DNA from 2 places in the Tepidamorphus sp. 3E244 genome. Region 1 is predicted to be linked to the other one. Evidence: riboswitches for the same ligand, from Rfam matches in the RefSeq annotation. Region 1 holds a riboswitch; the other holds the start of a gene.
The links. A riboswitch is a leader RNA that binds a small molecule or an ion and turns the genes downstream of it on or off. The one in region 1 is predicted to bind cobalamin.
Positions count from the first base shown of each region.

Region 1 (12,120 bases):
CCGCGTGCTGCAATGACCATAGGTGCCGAGCGTGAAGATGCCGCGCGCGGTTTCCGTTGCGATGGCGTGAATGTCCGTGGTGCCGTCCGCGATGCCGGCGCGCGCTTCGGCGACCGACATGGCGACGTGCAGTTCCTGCACCGTCGCGCCACCCTCCGCCTTGGGCAGGACGATGGCCTGTGGCTTCGCGGAGATGACGGCATCGACGTCCTCGACCGTCATCCCCGTGTCGAGGGCGTTGACGCGCACCATCAGGGCAGGGGTATCGGCGCTTCCTGCCGTGTCGGCGAGGAATTGCGCGGTCAGCTTGCGCGCCTCCGACTTTCCGGACTGGGAGACGGAATCCTCGAGATCGAGGATCAGCGCATCAGCACCGCTCGACAGCGCCTTTTCCATCTTGCGCGGGCTGTCACCCGGCACGAACAGCATGGAGCGCATGGGTTCAGGCCTCCTGCGGCTGGCGGCGCATGAAAGCCTGCCGCTGGCAGATGGCGACGAGCGTGCCGTTCTGGTTGTAGGCGCGGTGCTCGAAGGTGACGATGCCGGCGTCGCCGCGCGAACGCGATTCCCGTTTGTCCTTTATCTCGGTTTCAACGCGGATCGTGTCGCCGTGGAAGACGGGGGCGGGGAAGCGCACGTCCGTCATGCCAAGATTGGCAATCGTGGTGCCGAGCGTCGTGTCGTTGACGGAAATGCCGATCATCAAGCCCAGCGTGAACAGCGAATTGACCAGCGGCTTGCCCCATTCGGTGGTTGCGGCGAAGGCGTGGTCGATGTGCAGCGGCTGCGGATTGTGGGTGAGGCAGGAGAACATGGTGTTGTCCATCTCGGTCACCGTGCGGCGCAGCGCGTGATGGATGGTGCCACCCACCTCGAACTGTTCGAAATACAGGCCCTGCATCGCGGTTTTCCCCCTGTTGTGCGGCTCTCGTTAACGGTTCGTTTACCATAGTTTCGCAAGCTTAAAGATGCTCGGTACGCGCCTGTCAGGCAGGCTGGCGACAATCGCCATCCGGCGCAATGCTTCAAGGCACAGCATGAAGATCGCGGCACAGCAGACAATATCGGATCGGGTTCTCTCGGCCCTGTCGAATGCCAGCGAGCGCACGGGCATCGGTTTCGACTACCTCGTGAAGACGGCGCAGCGCGAGAGCGCGTTCGACCCCTCCGCCAAGGCGCGCACATCCAGCGCGACCGGGCTGTTCCAGTTCATCGAATCGACCTGGTTCGGCGTGATGCGCGAGAACGGCGAACGGTTCGGCCTAAACGAGGAAGCCGCTGCCATCCAATCCACCGGGCGCGGGCGCTTCCGCGTATCCGACCCGGACATGCGCAGCCACATCCTTTCCCTGCGCAGCGATCCGAACGTTGCCGCACTGATGGCCGGTGCCTTCACCGAGGACAACGCCGAATATCTGGAAAAGGCCATCGGGCGTGAACCCAACGGCGGCGAACTCTACATCGCGCATTTTCTGGGCGCAGGCGGCGCGGCCAAGCTGATCAACCTCGCTGAAACGCGGCCCAATGACGTCGCAGCGAACCATTTCCCGGCTGCGGCCAAAGCCAACCGGCCGATCTTCTACAAGCGCGGCGTGGCACGCAGCGTGGAAGACGTCTACGCCAATCTGATCGCGAAGCATGACAAGACCTCGACACCCGCGGTTGCCGCCCATCCCGGCGCATCCAGCCCGAAGCTGATCGAGATTGCCGAGACCGGCGGGACGCGACCGGTCGTGCCGGCCTCGAAAGGACAGGCCGGGTTCTTCAACGGCATGTTCAAGCCAGGTGACACGTCCGGGCTGACACCCGCCGCGCAAACCGGCATCGACACGATGTCGCTCTTCGCTACGCCCGCTGGCAGCGCCAGCATGCCCATCGTCGAGACGCCGGTGAGCAAATCTGCGTCCGTGGAGGCGGCGGAGGCTGCACCCGGCCAGATCCGCATGGAAGCTGTCGCCAGCATCCGCCGCACCCAGCGTGGCGCGTCCGACGCGGCGGCCATCGACACCGGCATGGGAGGCCGTTCGCGTGCCATCGAGACGCCCGCACGTTCCCAGCCGCAAGCCCCAGTCGCTGCTGCCAAGCCTGCCAATCCCGGCGGGTTCACGAGCTTCCTCAATGGGATCGCGACCTTCTTCGGGCTTTCCCGAAGCGCCTGATCCATCAGTTGATTCTGCGTTAAACGGGCAGAAAAATTGCCGCTCACACGCGCATTCATGGTGAACCTTTCCTTAAACCCTTGACCGCACAATCACCGACAGTCGCCGGCCTTCCGGCAGTGTCACAGTGAGTGCGGTTGTCATGTATGTGCGTCGTTTTCTGTCGCGTCTGGAGCAGGGGTCAGCAGCCGAGCGGGCCGATGTCGTCAGTGCTCTTGCAGACCTTTACCTCACCAAGGAGCTCGACGAGACGAAGCGCGCGCAGGTGCTGACCGCGATGCTCGCCGTGCTGGACGATCCGGCACCGCGCGTGCGCAAGGCGCTGGCTGAAAGCTTCGCCGACAGCTTCCATGCGCCGCAACCGATCCTGCTGGCGCTTTGCGAGGATATCAGCGAGGTCGCTGCCCCGGTCCTGTCACGCAGCCCCGCGCTCAGCGAAGGCTGGCTCGTCGACATGTGCGGTGCGGGCGAGGAGGGCCACAGGGTCGCCATCGCGCGCCGCAAGGATATCGGCGTTCCGCTTGCGGCGGCTCTTGCCGAAATCGGCGGGGTGCCGTCCGCTCTCGTGCTTCTTTCGAATTCGAGCGCGCAGGTCGCGCGCTCCTCTCTGGCCCGCATGGTCGAGCGTCACCGTGACGATGCACGGCTGCGCAGTGCCTTGCTGGCCCGGTCCGATCTTTCTCCCATGATGCGTCATCGCCTGCTTGGCGGGTTGTCCGAAGCGCTCGGCACGATGATTGCCGAGCGTGGCTGGCTGACCGGCGATCGCACGTCTCGCCTGATGAACGAGGTGCAGGAACGCGCCGTGCTGCACGTCGCCGACGTTCCCGATTGCGCCGACACGGACGCGATCGTCGCCGAGCTTCATGCCAAGAAGGAATTGACCGTCACGCTGATGCTGCGCGCGCTGGTGCGCGGCCAGATGACATTCTTCGTGTCCGCCATCGCGAGCTTGAGCCGGGTGCCGCGCAAACGCGTGGTGAGCCTGCTGGGCGACCGCAGTGGCGACGGGTTCCGTTCGATCTATCGCAAGACGGGGCTTCCGGCGGATGGAGCAGGGGCGCTGTGGGCAGCGCTCGACGTGCTGTTCGAAATGGGGCCGCTCGACAACCAGCAGGAACAGCTCACAGCCGGCCGCCGCATGGTCGAACGCGTGCTGACGCGCTATGAGACGGTTTGTGGCGGTGAAGTCGATGCGTTCTACGCGTTGCTGACGCGACTTGCAGCCGACGAGGCGCGCGCGGAAGCACGCGAGGCGACCGGCGGATATTTCCGCGCCGCGTGATCTGCGATCAGGCGATCAACGGGTTTAGCGGGACGTCGTCAATCTGCTTCAGGCCGCGCTGACCTGGCCGTCTTCCTCGTCCGGGTCATCGAATGCGCCGTTGGCTTCCAGCAACTGGTTGGCCGCTTCACGCAGGCAATTGACAAGCTCGATGGCGATCTTGTTGTCCTCGCCCTTGGCGTCCTCGCGCAACATGGCGTGAATGGCCTGAACGTGGCCTTCGACCAGCGCGGGCGGGATCTCTGCTTCTTCCGGCATCATGGACAATAGGTCGGCGAGCGTGCCGGCAGCCTGGCCCAAAAGCGGGTATCCGAGGGTGCGGGCTTCGCCACGCAGATCGTGCGCCGAGCGAAACAGGGCTTCGCGCGCGTCACCTTCCATGCCGCTGACAATGGTTTCCTGGTGCGCCTCGCGCAGTTTCTCGACTTCTTCCTCGATCCAGATGTTGAAGGAAACCGAGAGTTTCTCCATCGCCTGGTCGGCGCGCTCGATGGCATCGAGATCGATCGCCGGGCCCGAGCCGCTCTTCTTGCCGGAGACAAGATGGCGCATCGTGCGGGGCGGCTGAATCGTTTCGAGAATTTCGTCTTCCATCTTCCCGTCCTGTGCACTCATACCGCCACCTTCTCGTTTTCTTGTTTTTCTTCGCCCGCATCGATCGCGTCGAAGTCGATCTGGTTCGTGTCTTCGGGTTCGTCCGCGCCGATGGCATCGAAGTCGATCTGGTTGGTATCGGCAGGTTCGTCTTCGCCGATGGCGTCGAAATCGATCTGGTTGGTGTCGGCCGGCTCGTCGTCTCCGATGGCATCGAAGTCGATCTGGTTCGTGTCTTCCGGCTCCTGGGTGAAATCCATCACCGAGCTCTTCTCGCGCCGCTCGCTGCCCTTGTAGAGCGGGTTGTCGTAGCGGCGGCGGTCGGGGCCGAAATAGGTCGTGGTCTTCACGAAGGGGCGCGGGTGCGCGATCACGCTGTAGAGGCGCAGGTAGAGCGCGCGCGCGGAAATCGGCTTGCAGAGGAATTCGTGCACACCGGCATCGCGCGCCTGCACGACGCGGCGCTTCTCGGCGTGGCCCGTCAGCATGATGATCGGCACGAACGGGTTGATGCTCGAATCCGGGCGGCGGATCATCTGGACCATTTCCAGCCCGTCGATGATCGGCATCACCCAGTCGGCGATGATGATGTCGGGATTCATCTGCTCGAAGGCTTCGAGGCCGGCGGCACCATCTTCCGCTTCCTGGACCTGGCGGATGCCAAATGCCATCAGGAGCGTGCGCACGATCTTGCGCATGTGCATGTTGTCGTCGATGACCAGCACCGAGACGCGGCTGAAATCGATCTTTTCCATAAGCGAGCTGTCGAAAACCTTGTGCGTATCAACGGGTACGGCCCGGGCCGCACCGGCTGATGCCAGCTTAGCCCCCATCAAATGAACAAAGCGTTTGCGGGGTGCAATGCCGGATAGCAGAACTTCCTCTGCGGAAGTATAGGTTGTTTCGAATATTAGGTGTTCTTACAGATAATATTCAGCGGATAATTCGCTGAATTGGCGAAATGACTTGTTAGCGTTATTCAATCGTTAAGCGCCGTTGCGCTGCAATAAGGCACCCGGTCGAGGGGGCATTTCGCAGCGCCAGAAACGCCGCGACGTCACGAACTTCCTCTCCCCCGGACATGAACAGACATTCCTGTTTTTCGCTCTAGAACCGAGGGAAAGATGATCGACGACTTCGAACTGTCCAAGACCGATCAACGGCACCGTTTCACGGACCGCGCCGATTTCAACCGGATCGACAAGACCACGCGCCAGCACCTGCGCGACATCTGGCCGACCGTGCGCGGCGAACTGCCCGCGATCCTTGATGAATTCTATGACCACGTGCGCACCGTCCCGGCGCTCAAGCAGCTGATCGGCAGCCGGCAGTCTCAACTGAAGCAGGCCCAGTCGCGCCACTGGTCGATGCTGTTCGATGCAGGGTTCGACGATGAATACGGGCGCTCCGTGCAGGCAGTGGGCAGCGCCCACCATCGCATCGGGCTGGATCCGAAGTGGTATATCGGCGGCTACCTGTTCGTTCTGAATGCGCTGACCGATGTCATCTCCCGGCAATATCCCGGGGACACCGAGAAGGCCGCGGAATACCTGTGCGCGATCCAGAAGGCGGTGTTCGTCGACATGGATGCCGCGCTCTCGGTCTATTTCGAGGCAATGCTCGCCGACAGCGCCCGCAAGGGCAATCTGCTCGGTGGCGCCATCGACAGCTTCCGCACGATGATGACGACGGCGCTGGAAAACTCGCAGACCGCGTCCGACGCGCTCGTCGATTGTGCCGAGCGGCTGAAGACCTCGGCAGCGGACGCGCTGGAGCGTGCCGACCTCGTCGCCCATGCAGCCGAGCAGACCAGCGCCAGCGCACAGTCCAGCGCCTCTGCGACGGAGGAATTGTCGGCCTCGATCAAGGAAATCGGCGGCCAGGCGGAAATCTCCGCCCAGACGGCTGCACAGGCGCTCGACCAGACCCGCTCGACCCAGCAGGCGGTGGAGCATCTGTCGGTCGCGGCGCAGGAAATCGGTGACGTCATCAAGATCATCACCGACATCGCAAACCAGACGAACCTGCTTGCGCTGAACGCCACCATCGAGGCAGCGCGTGCCGGTGAAGCCGGGCGCGGGTTCGCCGTGGTCGCCAGCGAGGTGAAGAACCTCGCAGGCCAGACGGCCAAGGCAACCGACGAGATCAGCAGCAAGATCGTGCAGATCCAGTCTGCGACGGACAAGGCGGTGGGAAGCATCGGAAAGATTGCCGACACGATCAGCGACGTTTCGAATGCCGCGACGGCCATTGCGTCGGCGGTGGAAGAGCAGGGGGCGGCAACGCAGGAAATTGCCGAGAGCACCCAGTCTGCCGCGTCGCACTCCTCGCAGGTCGCAACCGACATCACCACGGTGCGCAAGGCAGCCGAATCCACGCAGCAGGCGGGCACCGAAGTTGGTGCAACCTCCGGAGAAATCAGCGATCAGGCAAGGCACATGGAAGCCGAGTTCGGGCGCTTCCTGGATGCGGTGAACGAGATACTCGATGCCGATGACGCCAGGAAGGAACCGTGGGACGGTGTCGACCGCCGCCGCGCTTCACACAATGAAGACCATACACACGCCGAGGACGACAGCGCCGCAGCCTGACCACAGATCACCAGCGCTTTCCGCGCGGGCGATGGGTATCTAGAGCGAGATGCCCGTCGCCTTGCGTATGAAGCAGCCGGTTATCAGGTACGCGTCGCCAAACTTTTTCACGGTGTAGTCGGCGGTGTAGAAATGACCATCCGGACCGATCACTTCAACCCGCTGGATATACATGTTGCCGGCGTCCTCGTAGGGACCGAATCGGTATGACTGGGGGCTGAAAACCGGCGCGTAGCCCTGTTTCACCATCAGCGAGAAGATGCGGGCGCTGGGATAGGCCGCCTTCACGTTTGGTGCCGCAAAGCTGTAGGCGGTCTCAAAGTCACCGCCGATGAAACTCTCGATCTGGCGGGTGATGACCGACTGCACTTCGTCCTGGGATGCGCGGGCTGCCTGCGGAGCCACAAGAGCGGCGGCAAGAAACAGCGCGACGAGCGCGTAGCGGGCGAGCGGTCTTGAAGAGTGGGGCATGGTGCCATCCTTCCGCTGCCGGTCGTTGCCGTAACGTCCGGTGTCTCACTTAAACGACACCACGCGCATTTCGGTTCATGGTCGCAGTAAGAAAACGTGACGATGCGAGGAACGGTGGCGTTTTGATTGCGCTGTCCAGATCGTGATAGTGGCTGGGTTCTGGCCGTGAAGAAGCGGATCCAAGGGGGTGACCACGCGCAATGTCGGTGACGATGCTCAATAGCCTGTCGGGCAATACAAGGCGTGCGCTCGCCTTCGTCCACGATATGATCGCGACCATTCTGGCGATCTCGTTTGCCTATTACATTCGCTACCAGACCGGTGTCTGGGACAACGCGTCCGTGCACCTGATGATCGCGATGGCGATTCTCGTGCCGGCGGCAGCGATGGTCTACCACCTCGTCGGCCTTTATCGCGGCATCTGGCGGTTCGCCTCGATCCCCGACCTCACCGCCATCCTCAAGGCCGTCACTATTCTTTCCGTCGGTTTGATCATTGCCGACTTCGTCGCGCGCGATACGCTGCTCGTCCCGCGCACGGTCGTTGCCGTGTACTGGCTGGCGCAGTGTGCCGCGCTTGGCGGGTCACGCCTCATCTACCGTATCTATCGCGACCAGCGGGTCGCCCGCGCCTTGTCCGTGAAGGCGGAGACTGCCGCCCCGATGCTGATCCTCGGCGCCGGGACCGACGCGGAGGTCGTGATCCGCTCCATCGAGACGGCGGCACGCGAGAGCTTCTTTGCCGTGGGCGTGCTGTCGCATCGCCGCGCCCATGTGGGGCAGGTCATTCGCGGCGTTCCGGTGCTTGGCACGCTCGACCAGCTGGAAGAGGTGGTGCGTGATCTTGAAGCCAAGACCGTGCGCATTCGCGGTGTCATTGTGTGCGCCGATGTTCTCGACAGCCACAAGTCGATCGAGGATGTGATCGGCCGGGCGCGCCGCATGGGGCTGACCGTAGAACGTCCGCAACACCTCGGCGATACGGGCCGCAAGGCGGGGTACCTGTCGCGGTTCGAGCCGGTACGTATCGAGGATGTCGTCGGGCGCAAGGCACGCGACATCGACCTTGAACCGATGCGGCGGCTGATTTCGGGCCGGCGCGTTGTCGTGACAGGCGGCGGCGGCAGCATCGGCGCGGAAATTTGCCGGCAGGTGGCGCGGCTGGGCTGCGAGCGGCTGATGATCCTCGAAAATTCGGAGTTCGCTCTCTATGGCGTGAAGCAGCGCCTCAATGGCCAGCATGCGACGCTGGCGCTTGATCCGGTGCTTTGCGATATCCGCCAGCGCGACGTCGTGACCTGCCGCATCGAGGACTTCCGGCCGGACATCGTTTTCCACGCGGCGGCCTACAAACACGTGCCGATGCTCGAGCACCAGCCGCGCGAGGCGATCCAGACGAACGTGCTGGGCACCCGCAACGTGGCCGATGCCGCCGTGGTGGCCGGGGCGCAGGCCTTCGTGCTGATTTCCAGCGACAAGGCCGTCTATCCCGTGTCGGTGATGGGTGCGACCAAGCGCGCAGCCGAGATCTACTGCGGGGCCGTTGGCGAGCGCATCTCGCGCGGCGAGGTGACGACGAACAGCGGCGACAAGGCCATCACGCGGTTCATATCCGTGCGCTTCGGCAACGTGCTGGGAACCAGCGGTTCGGTCGTGCCGCTGTTCAACGAGCAGATTGCCATGGGCGGACCGGTGACCGTGACCCATCCGGACATGGAGCGCTACTTCATGACGGTGTCGGAGGCCGTCAGCCTCGTGCTGCTGGGGTCTGCGCACTGCATCAGCACGTCGTCCAAGCCCTCGATCCTCGTGCTCGACATGGGCGAACCGATCAAGATCGTCGACCTGGCGGAACGCATGGTCCGGCTTGCGGGCCAGGAGCCGGGCAAGGACATCCGCATCGAGTTCATCGGACTGCGTGAGGGCGAGCGACTCCGCGAGACGCTGTTTGCCCGGCAGGAAGACCTTCTGGAGACCGAAGTGGACGGCATCTTCCTTGCCAATCCGCGGGCCATCAGCTCCGACCTGGCGCTTTCGGCATTTGCCGATCTCGCCGAGAATTTCTCGAGCCTCGACAAGGCGAAGCTTCGCGACCGTCTCGGCATCATCGTCCCCGAGTACGGGGAGGGCGTGGCCATGCCGGCCGATGATGCAGAAGCGACACATGTCGCAGATGAAACGGAATCGGACGGGAATCCGGTTGACCGACCGGCGGCCTGAACCTTAACAATTCATTTATCGACAAGGCGCGGCGCAGTTCGTCTGGCGGGGAGTATTCCCGTCATCATCGTTCTTCGCCAAGGGAACAGCGGTAAGTACGGTTCGCCCGTGCAAAGCCGCGGCTGCCCCCGCAACTGTATGCGGCGAGCCCCAACCACGATGCCACTGGCCTGCAATGGGCCGGGAAGGCGGTGTGGGGCGCTGACCCGCGAGCCAGGAGACCGGCCTCGTCGTGTCACCCGTTTCGTGTGCGGGGTGCGCACGAGCGAAGAGTGGTCCTTCCCTCTCCGTAGTGGTGATCCGCAGGGGCTTTGCGCACCCGGCGGCGCGCCCCGATTGCGTGCCGTTCTCGGATCGCATCTGCCCCGAGTTGCAGATGATACCGCGTGGGGACGCGGTGTCGCATACAGGGGGACGGGGCATGAACTTCCCGCGCGCAGACCGCATTTCGCGGCCCATCATTCTTGGCGGTGTTTCCATCGCCGCACTCGCACTTTCAGCTTTTCCGTCGGTGTCGGAAGGGGCGACGCTGCTACCGGACATCATCGTCGGATCGAGCTTCGAGGAAACGCCGTCCGAGCGGGTCGGGAGCGCTGTCACGGTGGTGACAAGCGAAGACCTGCGCAACCAGGGCGTGGTTTTGGCGACCGAAGCCCTCCGCTCACTGCCGGGTGTCTCGGTCTCGCAGTCCGGCCCGCAGGGCTCGCTGACGCAGGTGCGCATTCGTGGCGCGGAAGCCAACCACACGCTGGTGCTGATCGACGGCATCGAGGCCAATCGTCCGGGTGACGGCGAGTATGATTTCGGCGGTCTTCTGGCCGCCGAGATCGAGCGCATCGAAATCATTCGCGGTGCACAGTCGGGCATCTACGGCTCGAACGCCCATGCCGGTGTCATCAACATCCAGACCTATCCGGGCCGTGGCGCGCCGCGTGTGCGAGCCGTCGTTGAAGGTGGTACGCCGGCGTCTGCCGCCGGGCACCTGAGCGCCGGCGGGCAGCAGGGCGCGTTCTTCGGAGCGGTCTCCGTGACCGGGTACGACACCGATGGTTTCAACGCCTCGCGCTTCGGCGACGAGAAGGACGGCGCCGACAACCTGACCCTGACAGCCAAGGGTGGCGTGGACATTTCCGAACACTTCAACATCGCGGCCAACCTGCGCTTCGTCGATCGCCGCACCGAAACCGACGGACAGCCTGTCGATTTCCTCGTCGAACGCCCGAACGCGTCCGAACTGGAGGAGATCCACGGCCGGATCGTGGCCAGCGGGTCTTTCTTCGACGGGGCGTTGAGCTACGAGGGCGGGGCGATCTACAGCGAGATCGAATCGCGCGGTATCGATGTCGACTTCGGCAATACGGGCCTGCTCGAAGACCGCACGGACCTGTTCTACAAGACGACCCTGCGACACGACACGCCGGACATGTTCGGCGCCAGCCACCGCCTGACCGGCTATGTGCGCCACCGCACCGAAGGCATCAGGTTCACCGACTTCACGACATTCGCCACGCCCGCCCAGCTCGCGCATAAGGAGCGTGAGGTGCTGTCGTTCGCGGGAGAATATCAGGTGGACTTGTTCGATCACCTGTCGCTGTCTGCAGCCGTTCGACATGACGACAACAACGGCGCCTTCGACGATGCGACCACGTTCCGGCTGGCGGGCTCCTACCGTCTTGCGAATTACGGCGCGCGCCTGCACGCCAGTGTCGGTACCGGCGTCACCAACCCCACGCTCATCGAGCAGTTCGGCTACGATCCGACGACCTTCGTCGGCAATCCGAATCTCACGCCGGAATCGTCGACCAGCTGGGATGTCGGCATCGAAAAGTCGTTCTATGACGGGCTGCTGGTGGTCGACGTGACCTATTTCCAGAGCACGCTGGAAGACGAGATCGTCAACGATTTCTCCGGTTTCCCGGTCGTGACGGTCGCAAACGCCGATGGCACCAGCCACCGGCAGGGCGTCGAGGTCAGCGCGGCATGGTCGCCGCTTTCATGGTTCGACCTGACGGCGACCTACACCTACCTGGACTCGACCGATGCCAATGGTTCGACGGAGCTGCGCCGTCCGCGTCACGCCGGGCGCGTGGATGCCACGGCCCGCTTCGCGCAGGATCGCGGCACGCTGACGCTCAGTGCCGTGATGAACGCGGACACGCGGGACACCAACTTCGCCACGTTCCAGACGGTGAGCCTCGACGACTACTTCCTCGTCAATGCGCGCGCGGCCTACCAGCTGAACCCGTTCGCCCAAGCCTATGTCCGGGTCGAGAACCTGCTCGACGAGGACTACGAGGAGGTGTGGTCCTACCGGGCACCGGGCATCTCGGCCTATGCGGGCCTGGTGCTGACGCTCGGCGGCGAATAGTCCCGTCAGGCAAAAGGCGACCTTGCCCCCACTTCAAATCGGCGTGCGCGCGGATATAGTCTGCGCGCACGTGCCAGGAGGGGCAGCTTGAACGACGACGTCACCAGCAAGGCAAAAACGATTGCATTGATCGCAGCCGACTCGGATGAGGCGGTGGATGCGCGTGCGCGGCTCTCCGCGCTCTACGAGACGGTCGAGCCGGAGAGCGCCGACATCATCGTCGCGCTCGGTGGCGACGGTTTGATGCTGCAATGCCTGCACCGGTTCATGAATACCGGCAAACCGATCTACGGCATGAACCGGGGGTCCGTCGGCTTCCTGATGAACGAATATGCCGAGGAGGGTCTGACGGAACGGTTGCGCAAGGCGCACGATACGCCCATCCGTCCGTTGCGGCTGAAGGCCACCACCATGGACGGCGACATGCACGAGG
Region 1 covers NZ_JBJXCY010000002.1:50,604-62,723, reverse strand. Annotated here, with positions in the region: gene ACKTEK_RS09075 (HpcH/HpaI aldolase/citrate lyase family protein) at 1-438, opposite strand, end outside; partial or broken gene ACKTEK_RS09070 (MaoC family dehydratase) at 443-925, opposite strand; gene ACKTEK_RS09065 (transglycosylase SLT domain-containing protein) at 969-2,159, shown strand; gene ACKTEK_RS09060 (DUF2336 domain-containing protein) at 2,302-3,444, shown strand; gene ACKTEK_RS09055 (Hpt domain-containing protein) at 3,493-4,059, opposite strand; partial or broken gene ACKTEK_RS09050 (response regulator) at 4,296-4,793, opposite strand; gene ACKTEK_RS09045 (protoglobin domain-containing protein) at 5,163-6,629, shown strand; gene ACKTEK_RS09040 (DUF4864 domain-containing protein) at 6,669-7,100, opposite strand; gene ACKTEK_RS09035 (polysaccharide biosynthesis protein) at 7,313-9,319, shown strand; cobalamin riboswitch at 9,337-9,564, shown strand; gene ACKTEK_RS09030 (TonB-dependent receptor plug domain-containing protein) at 9,741-11,687, shown strand; gene ACKTEK_RS09025 (NAD kinase) at 11,775-12,120, shown strand, end outside.

Region 2 (12,120 bases), on a different contig from region 1:
CACAGCAGATTGGCCATGACGGGAATGTCGTGTCCGTCCGGCGAAGGGCAAAGAACAGCGGAATCGTGTTGCAGCCGCTTGGCGATGGCTGCGACCTCGTGCTTCAGCTTGACCCCCGGCTTGGTGATCGTCAGCCGATCCGTTTCGGCCAGGTGGCGCAGCCATGGCCGCAGGTCGTGGAAGGGGGCTGTGGACATGCTGGCCTCTCGGTTGCCGGCGTCGAAGACGCCCGATCCGTTCGGTTTACCCAAGGCCCCGGTGCCTGACCACAAAGCGGGCATTCGCACCGTTGGTTTTTGAGACTTGAAGGCAAATCCCGGCGGCCCGAACCCGGTTCTCGCCTCGCGCAGGCTCTATAGTCGGTTCCTCTGCATGTCTCGCGAAATGAACAAGAACTGGAGGAATACATGCGCAATCTGATCAAGTACCTGGCGTCGTGCGCCGCCGGCGCAGGCCTGATGATGGCAAGTGCCGCGCAGGCCGACGAACCGGTGAACTGGACGCTCGGCTCGTTCATTCAGGGCTCGAGTTGGTACGTCTACGGCGTCAACATCGGCGAGGTTCTTCGCGAAGCGCTTCCCGAAGGCTCGACCGTGGACACGCCCCCGATCGCGGGCGGCACGGGCAACCCGCTGCTCGTCTCGACCGGTAAGGCCAATCTGGCGCTCGGCATCGCGACGGTGAACACCTGGGCCACCGAGGGCAAGCACGCCTATGAAGAGCCGCTGACCGGCCTGCGCGCCCTGCTCGGCGGTCTCGATCAGTACTACCTCCTTCCCGTCGCCGATGGCGAAAACCCGGCGGACCTGAAGGCGATGCTCGAAGCCAAGCCGAAGGCACGCGTCGTGCTGCTTCGCAAGGGCAGCCTCGGCTCGCTCGGTGGCCAGCAGATGCTGGGTCTTGTCGGTGCCGGTGAAGACGAACTGGCCGCTGCCGGTGGCTCCTACGAATTCGGCTCCTTCGACATGGTCAAGAGCCGCTTTGCCAGCGACACCGCCGACGTCTTCATCCAGGTTGTCACGGTCGGCCACCCGGCCATTACCGAGATGGGCCAGACCCAGAAGATGACCTACCTGCAGCCGTCGCAGGAAACGCTCGACGAGATGACCTCGACCTATGGCTGGAGCCAGGCAACCCTGCCCGCCGGGACGTTCCCCGGACAGGACAAGGAGCTGAAGCTTCCCGGTTCGACCACCATGCTCTTCACCAGCGAGGACATGTCGGAAGATCACGCGTATCTCGTCGTCAAGACGATCTGCGAGAACACCGCCAAGCTTCAGGCAGCCCACAACGCGCTGAAGAACTTCGACTGCGAGGCGGGTGAAGTCTGGCGTGAGGAAGTCAACGGCATCGCGCTCCACGAGGGCGCGAAAAAGTACTTCAAGGAACGTGGCTGGATCGAGTAAGGCTCCAGTCCAACATGAGTGAAGCCGTGGAACCCTTGCAGTCCGCGCCGAAAAGCGTTCGGGAACGGTGGGTTGATCTCGCCGTTCCCGTCGCGATTCTGGCCATCGCCTGGAGCCTTCTCCAGGTTGCCTTCTCGCTGTACCCGTCCATTGACACGATGACCCAGCGCGCCACGCACGTGGTGTTCGCGATTTCCGTCGGCCTTGCGGGCCTTGCGGCGCGCGAGCAGGGCATCCGCAAATGGGTTGACTACCTGCTCTGTGTGGTTGCGCTGGCGCCCGGCATCTTCATCGCGTTCAACGCCGACTTCCTGATGCAGGACCGCATCGTTGGCCTCGATGACGTGCGCCCGCAGGACTATGCCTTCGGCCTGCTGCTGCTGGCGCTGCTGTTCTATGCCGCCTACCGCCTTCTGGGCGTGGGTCTCGCCGTCTTTGCGGCCATCTTCGTCGTCTATTTCTTCGCCGGCCCCTACCTGCCCGGCGACCTTGCCCATCGCTACACCGGCATCGAGCGTTTTATCGACGCGCAGTTCCTCTCGCTCAACGGCATCTTCGGCGTGCCGGTCGGCGTTTCGGTCACGACCGTCTTCTATTTCATCCTCTTTGCCGCGATCTATGACGTGTTCGGCGGAGGCCGCATGATCATCGACCTGGCGCTGGCGCTGACCGGCCGTCGTGTTGGCGGTCCGGCCAAGTCCGCCGTGCTCGCCTCCGGCCTGCTTGGCAGCGTGTCGGGCAGCGCGGTCGCCAATGTCATGAGCACCGGCATCTTCACAATCCCGCTCATGCGCCAGAGCGGCTACAACGCGCGGTTCGCAGGCGGTGTCGAGGCAGCGGCCTCCACCGGTGCGCAGCTCGTGCCGCCGGTCATGGGGGCTGCGGCCTTCATCATGGCCGACTTCCTGCGCATCCCGTACCAGACCATCGTGTTCGCAGCGATTGCGCCTGCCATCGCCTACTACTTCGCGCTGCTGCTGATGGTGGACCTTGAAGCACGCCGACGCGGTGTCTCCGTCGACAACATCGCGCAGGTCCCCGTCCGCCAGGTGTTGCTGGAGCGCGGCCATCTCTTGCTGCCGCTCGGCTGGCTGGCGTTTCGCATCGTCGGCGGATTCCCGGTCGAGATCGCAGCCATCGAGGCATCCGCCGGAACCATCGTGCTGGGCATGCTGCGCGGCGTCACCCGGCAACCAATCGTCGCGCTTTTCGAGGCACTCGCCGTCACCGCGCAACGCGCCGTCACCGTGGCACTGCCCTGCGCGCTGGCCGGTGTCGTCGTCGCCGTGATTTCCTTCACGGGACTGGGTACGAAGTTCACCAGCCTGATGATCGCGATCTCCGGCGGCAGCGTGCCGATCCTGCTGGTTCTCACCATGCTGGCGAGCCTTGTGCTTGGCGCCGGGATGCCCACCACCTCGGCCTACATCATGGCCGCCGTGCTGCTTGTCCCGAGCCTCTCGGCCCTGAATGTGGAGCCGCTGGTCGCGCACTTCTTCGTGTTCTACTTCGCCATCCTCTCCATGGTGACGCCGCCCGTTGCGCTTGCGGCCTACGCGGCCGCGGCGATCACCGGAGAGTCGGCCTCCGAAACCGGCTGGCGGGCCTTCGCGCTGTCGCTGCCCGGGTTCATCATTCCCTTCGTCGCCATCGTGCATCCGGGCATCCTGCTGCTCGGCACACCGCTCGACACGGTGACGGGCATGGTCAACATCTGCGCCGGGCTGTTCGGTGTCGCGGTCGCCGTCATCGGCTGGCTGTTGCGCCCGCTCGGCAAGCTGGAGCGTCTCGGCTTCGCGGCCATCGGCATCTTCAACGTGCTGCCGGGCTTGTGGGTCACCATCGCGGGAATGGCTGTGCTGGTGCTCGCCATCGCGGCCGTGTGGGCAACACGCGGCAACACCGAGCCGGCGCGCGAAGCAGGCGCGGGCGAGTGAGATGAGCGCAGCGGACCTGTGGCGCTTTTCACTCGACCGCTACGGGCGCGATGGCGTACAGCCGCTCTGTCTCAGGCTGCAGGACGAGCACCGCGCCGACATCAATCTCGTGCTGTTTGCACTGTGGACGGGCAGCCAGCAACTGGCCATTTCCGGGCAGCAGGCGGCTGGCGAGATCACGGAAGCGGTCGCTGACTGGCACGCGCAAGCGGTTGTACCGCTGCGCGGTGTGCGCCGCTCGCTAAAGAACCGGGACTTCCCCGATCCAGAAGCGCGTGACGCCCTGCGCGCCGCAATCCAGAAGAGCGAGATCGAGGCCGAACGGCTCGAACAAGTGCTGCTGCAAGCGCTGTTCGATGCGCAGCGCGACCGGCTCTTCACGGCTTCGACGGCCGACCCCGATGCGGTGATGGCAGCGAATGCGATGCTATTCTGCAAGCCGGACCCTGACGGCAACGACGCTGAAAGCCTCGTCGCCGATCTCGTGACGCGCTGCCGCTAGGCGTTCGTCCCGCCGTCGTCCTTCCAACGGTGGACGGTGCCGGTATCCAGCCCGAACTGGTCCATGGCGCGGCCAAGCGTGTGACCGATCATGTCGTCGAGCGATTGCGGGTTGGCATAGAAGGCCGGGACGGGCGGCGCGATGACCGCCCCCATTTCTGACAGGTTCGCCAGCGTGCGCAGGTGGCCCAGGTGCAGCGGCGATTCCCGCACCATCAGCAGCAGCTTGCGCTGCTCCTTCAGCACCACGTCGGCGGCGCGCGTCAGCAGCGTCGAGGTGACGCCCGTCGCGATTTCCGATGCGGTGCGTATCGAGCAGGGCGCGATGATCATGCCGCGCGTGACGAACGACCCGCTGGAGATCGACGCGCCGATGTCCTCCTGTTTGTAGCAGGTGTCGGCCAGCGCCTTGATGTCGGCGATCTTCCAGCGCGTCTCGTGGGCGACGGTGATCTCCGCCGAACGCGACATGACGAGATGCGTCTCGATATCCAAGCCTTTGAGGAGTTCGAGAAGCCGGATTCCGTAGATCACGCCGGAGGCGCCGGATATGCCCACGATGATGCGGTCGGGTTTCGTCATTCGGACCTCTGGTTGCAGCTCACAATGTCCGCCGCCTGGAGCCGGTGCACAAGAAACATGACGCGATGCCCGCTATCGCGTGTCGCTATGGACAAGCGTCATCGCGCAGCGCCTTCGAGGCTCATGCCGAGGTCATGCAGCGCGTCGATCATCCGCTCGCGCACTTCGTCCACGAGCAACTGCGCGGCTGTCGTCAGCGGCCGGTTCGGGTGGGTGACGTAGACGAGCCGGCGGGGAATGCGCGGTGTGATCTGGCGGGCGGTGAGCTGCCCCTTGGCCAGCATCCGGTGCATGGCGATGGGCGGCAGGATCGTGAAGTATTCGGTCGAGCGCACGAGGTCCTCGATGGTCTTGATCTCGTCGACCTCGATCTGGGGCGAAAGCGACACCTGCTGGGCAGCGGCTGCCCGGTCGATGATGTGCCGCAGCCCGTGGCGCTGGGTCGGCATCACGAGGGAGACCTCGCCGAGCGCCTCCAGCGTGACCGGGCCGCGAAACCGTTTCGCGTTCTTCGTCGAACCGATCAGCGCCAGGTCTTCCGTCACGATGTCGGTCATGTCGCGCTTGTTCACCTGCGGCGCGGCGTTGACGATGACCACGTCGAGTTCGCCGCTGTTGAGCATGTCGGTCAACTCGGTCGTGTATCCGCCGGTCGCGCGCACGGTGACCTCGGGAAACTTGCGCGAGAAGCTGCGTAGCGTTTCGCCCAGCGCGTTGTGGACCACGGAGGACACGACGCCGATGGCCACGCTGCCGCTGACGACACCGGACTCGTTCATGATGTTGCGGCGCGCCGTTTCCATGTCCTGGAGGATCGTCGAGAAGTAGCCATAGGCTTCCTCGCCGGCGCGCGTTGCGACCATGCCCTTGGGCGTGCGCTGGAACAGCTTCCGGCCAAGCTCATCCTCGAGCTTCGACACCTGCTGGCTCAACGCCGGCTGCACGACGTTCAGTCGCTGCGCCGCCCTGGTGACCGAACCCTGTTCGTAGACGGCGACGAAATACTGGATCTGCCGCAATTCCATGACCGGCCTCCCTTGGATGAAGCCATAACGGATCGCAATAGGTTTGAGCAAGTGGGGAAGCGCCGCGCAATGCCTAAGCGGATACGGCACGTGCCGGAAGGCAAGAGGCGACGGGAAGCCAGCTTCTCGCATAAGGATATAAACATTTCTTTATATAGATGTTGACATGACGCGCGGCGGTGCGATTTGGTGCCGTACCGATCGTACATTCAGCAAGATCAACGGGACGCCCGGCCGGATGCGGACGTGGCGAAAGGCACATGCAGCAACGAAACCTGCCCAAAAGCCCCGCCTTCGAGGCGCTGGGCAAGGCAGCCGCCGAGCGGATACTGGTCCTCGACGGCGCGATGGGCACGCAGATCCAGAACCTCGCGCTCGACGAGGAGGCGTTCCAGGGCAAGGGCGGGCGCGAATGCGAGCACAAGTCCGACTTGCCCCAGAAGGGCAACAACGACCTGCTGATCCTGACGCAGCCCGACGCGGTTGAGGAAATCCACTACAACTACGCCATCGCCGGGTCCGACATCGTGGAGACGAACACGTTCTCCTCCACCGTCATCGCGCAGGCCGACTACGGGCTGGAAGCCGCCGTGCACGACCTCAACGTGGAAGGCGCGCGCGTCGCCCGCCGTGCCATGGACCGGGCCACGAAGGAAGATGGCCGGCAGCGCTGGGTCGCGGGCGCCGTCGGGCCGACGAACCGCACCGCCTCCATCAGCCCCGACGTCAACGATCCGGGCTACCGCGCCGTGACCTTCGACCAGTTGCGCGAGGCCTATGGCCAGCAGGTGCGCGGTCTGATCGAGGGCGGGTCCGACCTGATCCTGATCGAGACCATCTTCGATACCCTGAACGCAAAAGCTGCGCTGTTTGCCTGTTTCGAAGCCTTCGAGAACGCCGGCCAGCGCCTTCCCATCATGATTTCCGGCACCATCACGGATGCCTCGGGCCGCACGCTGTCGGGCCAGACGCCGACCGCCTTCTGGTACTCGGTGCGCCATGCGCGCCCCTTCACCATCGGGCTGAACTGCGCGCTGGGGGCGAGCGCCATGCGCCCGCATCTGGCCGAACTCGCCAGCGTCGCAGATACGCTCGTCTGCGCCTATCCCAATGCCGGGCTGCCCAATGCCTTCGGCGCCTATGACGAGGGGCCGGAAGAAACGGCGAAGCAGGTGGAGACCTTTGCGCGCGAAGGGCTGGTCAATGTCGTTGGCGGCTGCTGCGGCACCACGCCGGAACACATCCGCGCCATTGCCGAACATGTCGAGGGCCACGCACCGCGCCGCATATCGGCGGGCGAGGAACGGGAGGCGGCCAATGCGTAAACCGCTGCTTCGCCTCTCCGGCCTTGAACCCTTCGTCCTGACGCAGGACATCCCCTTTGTGAATGTCGGCGAGCGGACGAACGTCACCGGCTCGGCGCGCTTCCGCAAGCTGATCACCAACCGCGACTATGCAGCCGCCCTCGACGTCGCCCGCGACCAGGTCGAGAACGGCGCGCAGATCATCGACGTCAACATGGACGAGGGGTTGATCGACTCCGCCCAGGCCATGGTCGAGTTCCTCAACCTCGTCGCCGTCGAACCCGATATCGCGCGCGTCCCGGTCATGATCGACAGTTCCAAGTGGGAAGTGATCGAGGCCGGCCTTCGGTGCGTGCAGGGCAAGTCGGTGGTGAACTCCATCTCGATGAAGGAAGGCGAGGAAGCCTTCCTGCACCAAGCCGGGCTTTGCCTCGCCTATGGTGCGGCGGTGGTCGTCATGGCGTTCGACGAGCAGGGGCAGGCCGACAGCTTCGAGCGCAAGACGGAAATCTGCGCCCGCGCCTACAAGATCCTGACCGAGCAGGTCGGCTTCCCGCCCGAGGACATCATCTTCGATCCCAATATCTTCGCGGTCGCGACCGGTATCGAGGAACACGACAATTACGGCGTGGACTTCATCGAGGCGACGCGCTGGATCCGCGAGAACCTGCCGCACTGCCACGTGTCGGGTGGTGTCTCGAACCTGTCCTTCAGCTTTCGTGGCAACGATCCCGTGCGCGAGGCGATGCACGCGGTGTTCCTCTACCACGCCATCAATGCCGGCATGGACATGGGCATCGTCAACGCTGGTCAGCTTGCGGTCTACGACCAGATAGACCCGGACCTGCGCGAGGCCTGCGAGGACGTCGTCCTCAATCGGCAGCCGAAATCCGGCGGCACCGCCACCGAGAACCTGCTGGAACTGGCCGAGCGGTTTCGCGGCGACAAGCGCGAGGAAAAGAAGCGCGATCTCAAGTGGCGCGAATGGCCGGTCGAGAAGCGTCTGGAGCATGCGCTCGTCAACGGCATCACCGAATTCGTGGAGGCAGACACCGAGGAAGCGCGGCTTGCCGCCGACAAGCCGCTGGAGGTCATCGAAGGCCCGCTGATGGCGGGCATGAACGTGGTCGGCGACCTGTTCGGCGCGGGCAAGATGTTCCTGCCGCAGGTGGTGAAATCCGCCCGCGTGATGAAGCAGGCGGTCAGCGTGCTGCTGCCATACATGGAAGCGGAAAAGAGCGGCGGGCGCGATACCGCGGGCCGCGTCCTGATGGCGACCGTGAAGGGCGACGTCCACGATATCGGCAAGAACATCGTCGGCGTCGTGCTGGCCTGCAACAACTACGAGATCATCGACCTTGGCGTCATGGTTCCGCCGCAGAAGATCCTCGAGGAAGCCAAGGCGCAGAACGTCGACGTGATCGGTCTCTCCGGTCTCATCACGCCCTCGCTCGACGAGATGGCGCATCTGGCCGCAGAGATGGAGCGCGAGGGCTTCGACATTCCGCTGCTGATCGGCGGTGCGACGACCTCGAAGGTCCACACGGCGGTGAAGATCGCGCCGCGCTATACCCGCAGCCAGGCGGTCTACGTCACAGATGCCAGTCGCGCGGTGGGTGTGGTGTCCTCGCTGATGAGTGCCAACCAGCGCGTCACCTATATCGAGAATATCCGCAAGGAATACGCGGAAGTCGCTGACCGCCACGAGCGCAACGAGCAGGCCAAGTCGCGTCTGCCGCTTGCGGCTGCTCGCAAGAATGCCTTTCAGGCCGACTGGAGCGACTACGAGGCGAAGGAGCCTGCCTTCACAGGCACCCGCGTCATCGAGGACTGGGACCTCGCCGAGATCGCGCGCTACATCGACTGGACGCCGTTCTTCCGCACCTGGGAACTGAAGGGCGTCTATCCGCGCATCCTCGAAGACGAGAAGTATGGTGAGGCCGCGCGCAACCTGTTCTCCGACGCTCGCTCCATGCTTCAGCGCATCATCGGGGAGAAGTGGTTCGGGCCGCGTGCGGTGGCAGGCTTCTGGCCCGCCAACCGGGTGGGGGACGATATCCGCCTCTACAAGGATGCCTCGCGAGCCGAGACGCTGGAAACGCTCCACACGCTTCGCCAGCAGACCTCCAAGCGCAAGAACAGCCCCAATGTCGCGCTGGCCGATTTCCTCGCGCCTGAAGGCACGCCGGACTGGATCGGCGGCTTCGTCGTCACGGCAGGGCCGGAAGAAATCGGGATCGCCGAAAAGTTCGAGAAGGCTGGCAACGACTACGACTCGATCATGGTCAAGGCGCTGGCCGACCGCTTCGCCGAGGCGATGGCGGAGATGTTGCACCAGCGCGTGCGCCGCGAGTTCTGGGGTTACGCGCCGGACGAGCGCTTCACGCCGGAGGAACTGATCGCCGAACCCTACCGCGGCATTCGCCCGGCACCGGGCTACCCGGCCCAGCCGGACCACACCGAGAAGACGACGCTGTTCCGCCTGCTCGATGCCAAGGCGAAGACCGGAGTCGAACTGACCGAGAGCATGGCCATGTGGCCGGGGTCATCGGTGTCCGGCCTCTATATCGGCCACCCGGATGCGTACTATTTCGGCGTCGCCAAGGTGGAGCGCGACCAGGTTGAGGACTATGCCGCCCGCAAGGGCATGGACGTGGAAGAAGCCGAGCGCTGGCTTGCCCCCATCCTCAACTATCGGCCCGACGGCGGCACCAAGGCCGCCGCCGAGTAGGTTTCACGTCGACGTCTGAACTAATGGCAGCTTCGCCAGGCGCGGCGCGCCTGTGCGCCGCCGCGCCGTTGGCGTGTCGGCAGCCGGATCGGCAGCCCGTACACCGGCGTCTTCGTCGCGGCGAGAAGCAGGTCGCAGAACGCAGCGATGGCCGGTGAGCCTTGCGCCAGCGGTCGCGCGACCGCGTAGGCATCGAGCGCCTCGCTGCGGTGATCGGCCTTTGCCGGGCGTCCGGCGAGCCATTGCAGGAACCCCAGTTGCGCCATCTCCTGAGCGCGCTCCGGCGTAACCGGGCCTATGTCGAGTTGTGAGATCGTGCGTCGTAGAAACATCGCGCCCTCCGCGCTTGCGGCGGGGCTTGCAGGAAACGGCGATGTCGGCAGGCCGGTCAGGTCCATCCGCGTCTCCGCTCCGGGGGCACCCCGCCCGGTTCAAGGTGACTGCGGCGCGAGGCTCGCGCCGGAGATGGCAGGTCTCCTGACTTGCGGGTCGCAGCTTTCCTGAACCTTCCCGGGCTTGTGGCCCAGTGGTGAATATCAGGATCGCTCACCGCTCACAGTTGCGGGGGCAGTCACGGAATTGGGCATGTCGCCCGCACCGCGTTCCCTTTTCAGCCGGCTCAACAAGAACCGGACACCATCGCCGGTGAAGCTCTCACGATTCAGCGACGATTGTCCACGTCAATCCGCCGATGGGCAGAGGGTGGTTGCGTCAAATGCAACTGGTGCCGTTCCGACACTTCCACTAGTGTCCCGGCCCGGCAGGGCATGCGGCCGTGAACCGCGATCAGTGCTGCGTGTCACAAGTTGCGTTCTCCAGGTCTTGCAAGGGTGCCGATCGCGTGTCGCCGGAATTGCCCCCCTGTTCTGTGGTCATCATCACCCACAACTACGGCCAGTACCTTCGCCGGGCGATCGACTCGGTCCTGTCGCAGGACTTCGACGGCTTCGAGCTGATCGTCGTGGACGATGGCTCACAGGACGACACCGCCGTGATTGCCGCGTCCTATGGCGAGCGGATCCGCTTTCATCGCCAGGACCATGCCGGCCCGTTTGCCGCGGCCCGCGCCGGTGTCCACATGGCGCACGCACCGTGGATCGTCTTCGTTGATGCCGATGACCGGCTGCGCCCCGGGGCGCTGGCCAACCTGCACGAGACCGCACAAGCCAACCCCGACTGCGCTCTCGTTCTCGGGCGCATTTGCGCGATTGACGAACGGTCGGGGACCTCTGCCGAAGAACCGACACCGCGACTGTCCGGTGACCCGCTCACCGATTTCGCGAACTTCGCCTCTGGGCGGTTGCGGGCACCCGTCGCCGGCGGACTGATCGATGCGGAGCTGCTGAAAGCCTTCGACCGGAGCGACGACGACTTCCCCACCAGCATGGACCTCGCGATCCTCGGGCTCGGCCTGCTGCGCGGCGCCGTGCTTTGCCCGCACGTCACGCTCGACGTCTTCGCGCATGAAGGACGGCTGCGGGAGAACGTCGACTACATTCACGCGTCCGGCCTCAAACTTGCGGACGTGCTGTTCGATCCGGCCATTCTGCCGCCCGAGGCGATGGCTCGGCGCGACGACTTTGTCGGCTTCCTGGAGCGTGAGCGCAGCCGCGCCTACCACCGAGCCGGTTGGCATTCGCTCGCCTGGCGCAGCTACCTGCGGGCAGTGCGCGCCACACCGCGCATTTTGCTGTCGTGGCGCCAGTTGCGCCGCTTTCTCGTCAGCCTCGCGCGTGCAGCCATGGGCGCGGGCGAGGGGCCGGTGACGCATCTGCCCCGGCATCCATTCTTGGGACACATGCGCGCGTTCCACGCGAACCCGGTTCGCTTCAGCGGCAAGTCGCTGGCGAATTCCAATCGCGCCGTGCGTCTCGACCTGCAACGGCGCAGCTACCTGTTGAAACGGCCGAGCGACATCCGCCACGTGCTGGCGAACGAGACGAAGGCTTTCCAGCCCGCCGGCATCACGTCGACCACCTTTGCAGGCGCGTTGCTGGGCACCGGCTATCCGCGACGCGATACGGTTCGCGCGCAACTCGCTTCGGCCTTTGCGCCGCGCGATATCGCGGGCTACGGCACGCTCGTCGAAGACGTGTTGATGGACCACTTCGGGGGCTTTGCGGGCGGTGACGTGGCGGACGTCGTGACGCGCATTCGCGCGGCCAATATCGCGATTGCCGGCGGCATTGTCTTCGGCAGCCGGTCCGCGGAGAAGCTCGCGCGGCTTGATGACCTGACGTCGAAATCGAACAGTTACGGCGTGCGCATTCTCCGGTCGGCGATTCCTCTGCCGCATTGGATACCGACGCGGGCGCGCCGTGTGATCGCAGCCAACGAACGCCAGTTGGACCGGCTGTTTGAAAGCTTCGCCGAGGAAGCTGACGGCTCGCAACCGCTTTCGTTCATGGAGCGCATGATTGCCCAGGCGGATGAGGGCGGGGCACTGAGCCGGCGTGATATCGGCCGGGAATGCGTGATGCTGTATCAGGCAGCCTGCGAGCCGGTGGCGGTCACGATGGCAATCGCGCTGCACAGGCTGGGAACGAACCCCGATCTGCAGGCGCAGATCGTGGAGGAGATCGAAAACGCCGGGACGCCGGGTGAATACGGCGGCCGCGACACCAAGACCCTGAC
Region 2 covers NZ_JBJXCY010000001.1:577,636-589,755, forward strand. Annotated here, with positions in the region: gene ACKTEK_RS02735 (UbiD family decarboxylase) at 1-197, opposite strand, end outside; gene ACKTEK_RS02740 (TAXI family TRAP transporter solute-binding subunit) at 408-1,406, shown strand; gene ACKTEK_RS02745 (TRAP transporter permease) at 1,421-3,343, shown strand; gene ACKTEK_RS02750 (TIGR02444 family protein) at 3,345-3,845, shown strand; gene ACKTEK_RS02755 (UbiX family flavin prenyltransferase) at 3,842-4,426, opposite strand; gene ACKTEK_RS02760 (LysR family transcriptional regulator) at 4,525-5,451, opposite strand; partial or broken gene metH (methionine synthase) at 5,712-9,486, shown strand; gene ACKTEK_RS02770 (hypothetical protein) at 9,507-9,818, opposite strand; cobalamin riboswitch at 9,936-10,142, opposite strand; gene ACKTEK_RS02775 (cytochrome P450) at 10,340-12,120, shown strand, end outside.
Region 2: linked by a shared signal. The riboswitch ahead of ACKTEK_RS02770 (hypothetical protein) and the one ahead of ACKTEK_RS09030 (TonB-dependent receptor plug domain-containing protein) in region 1 are both predicted to bind cobalamin.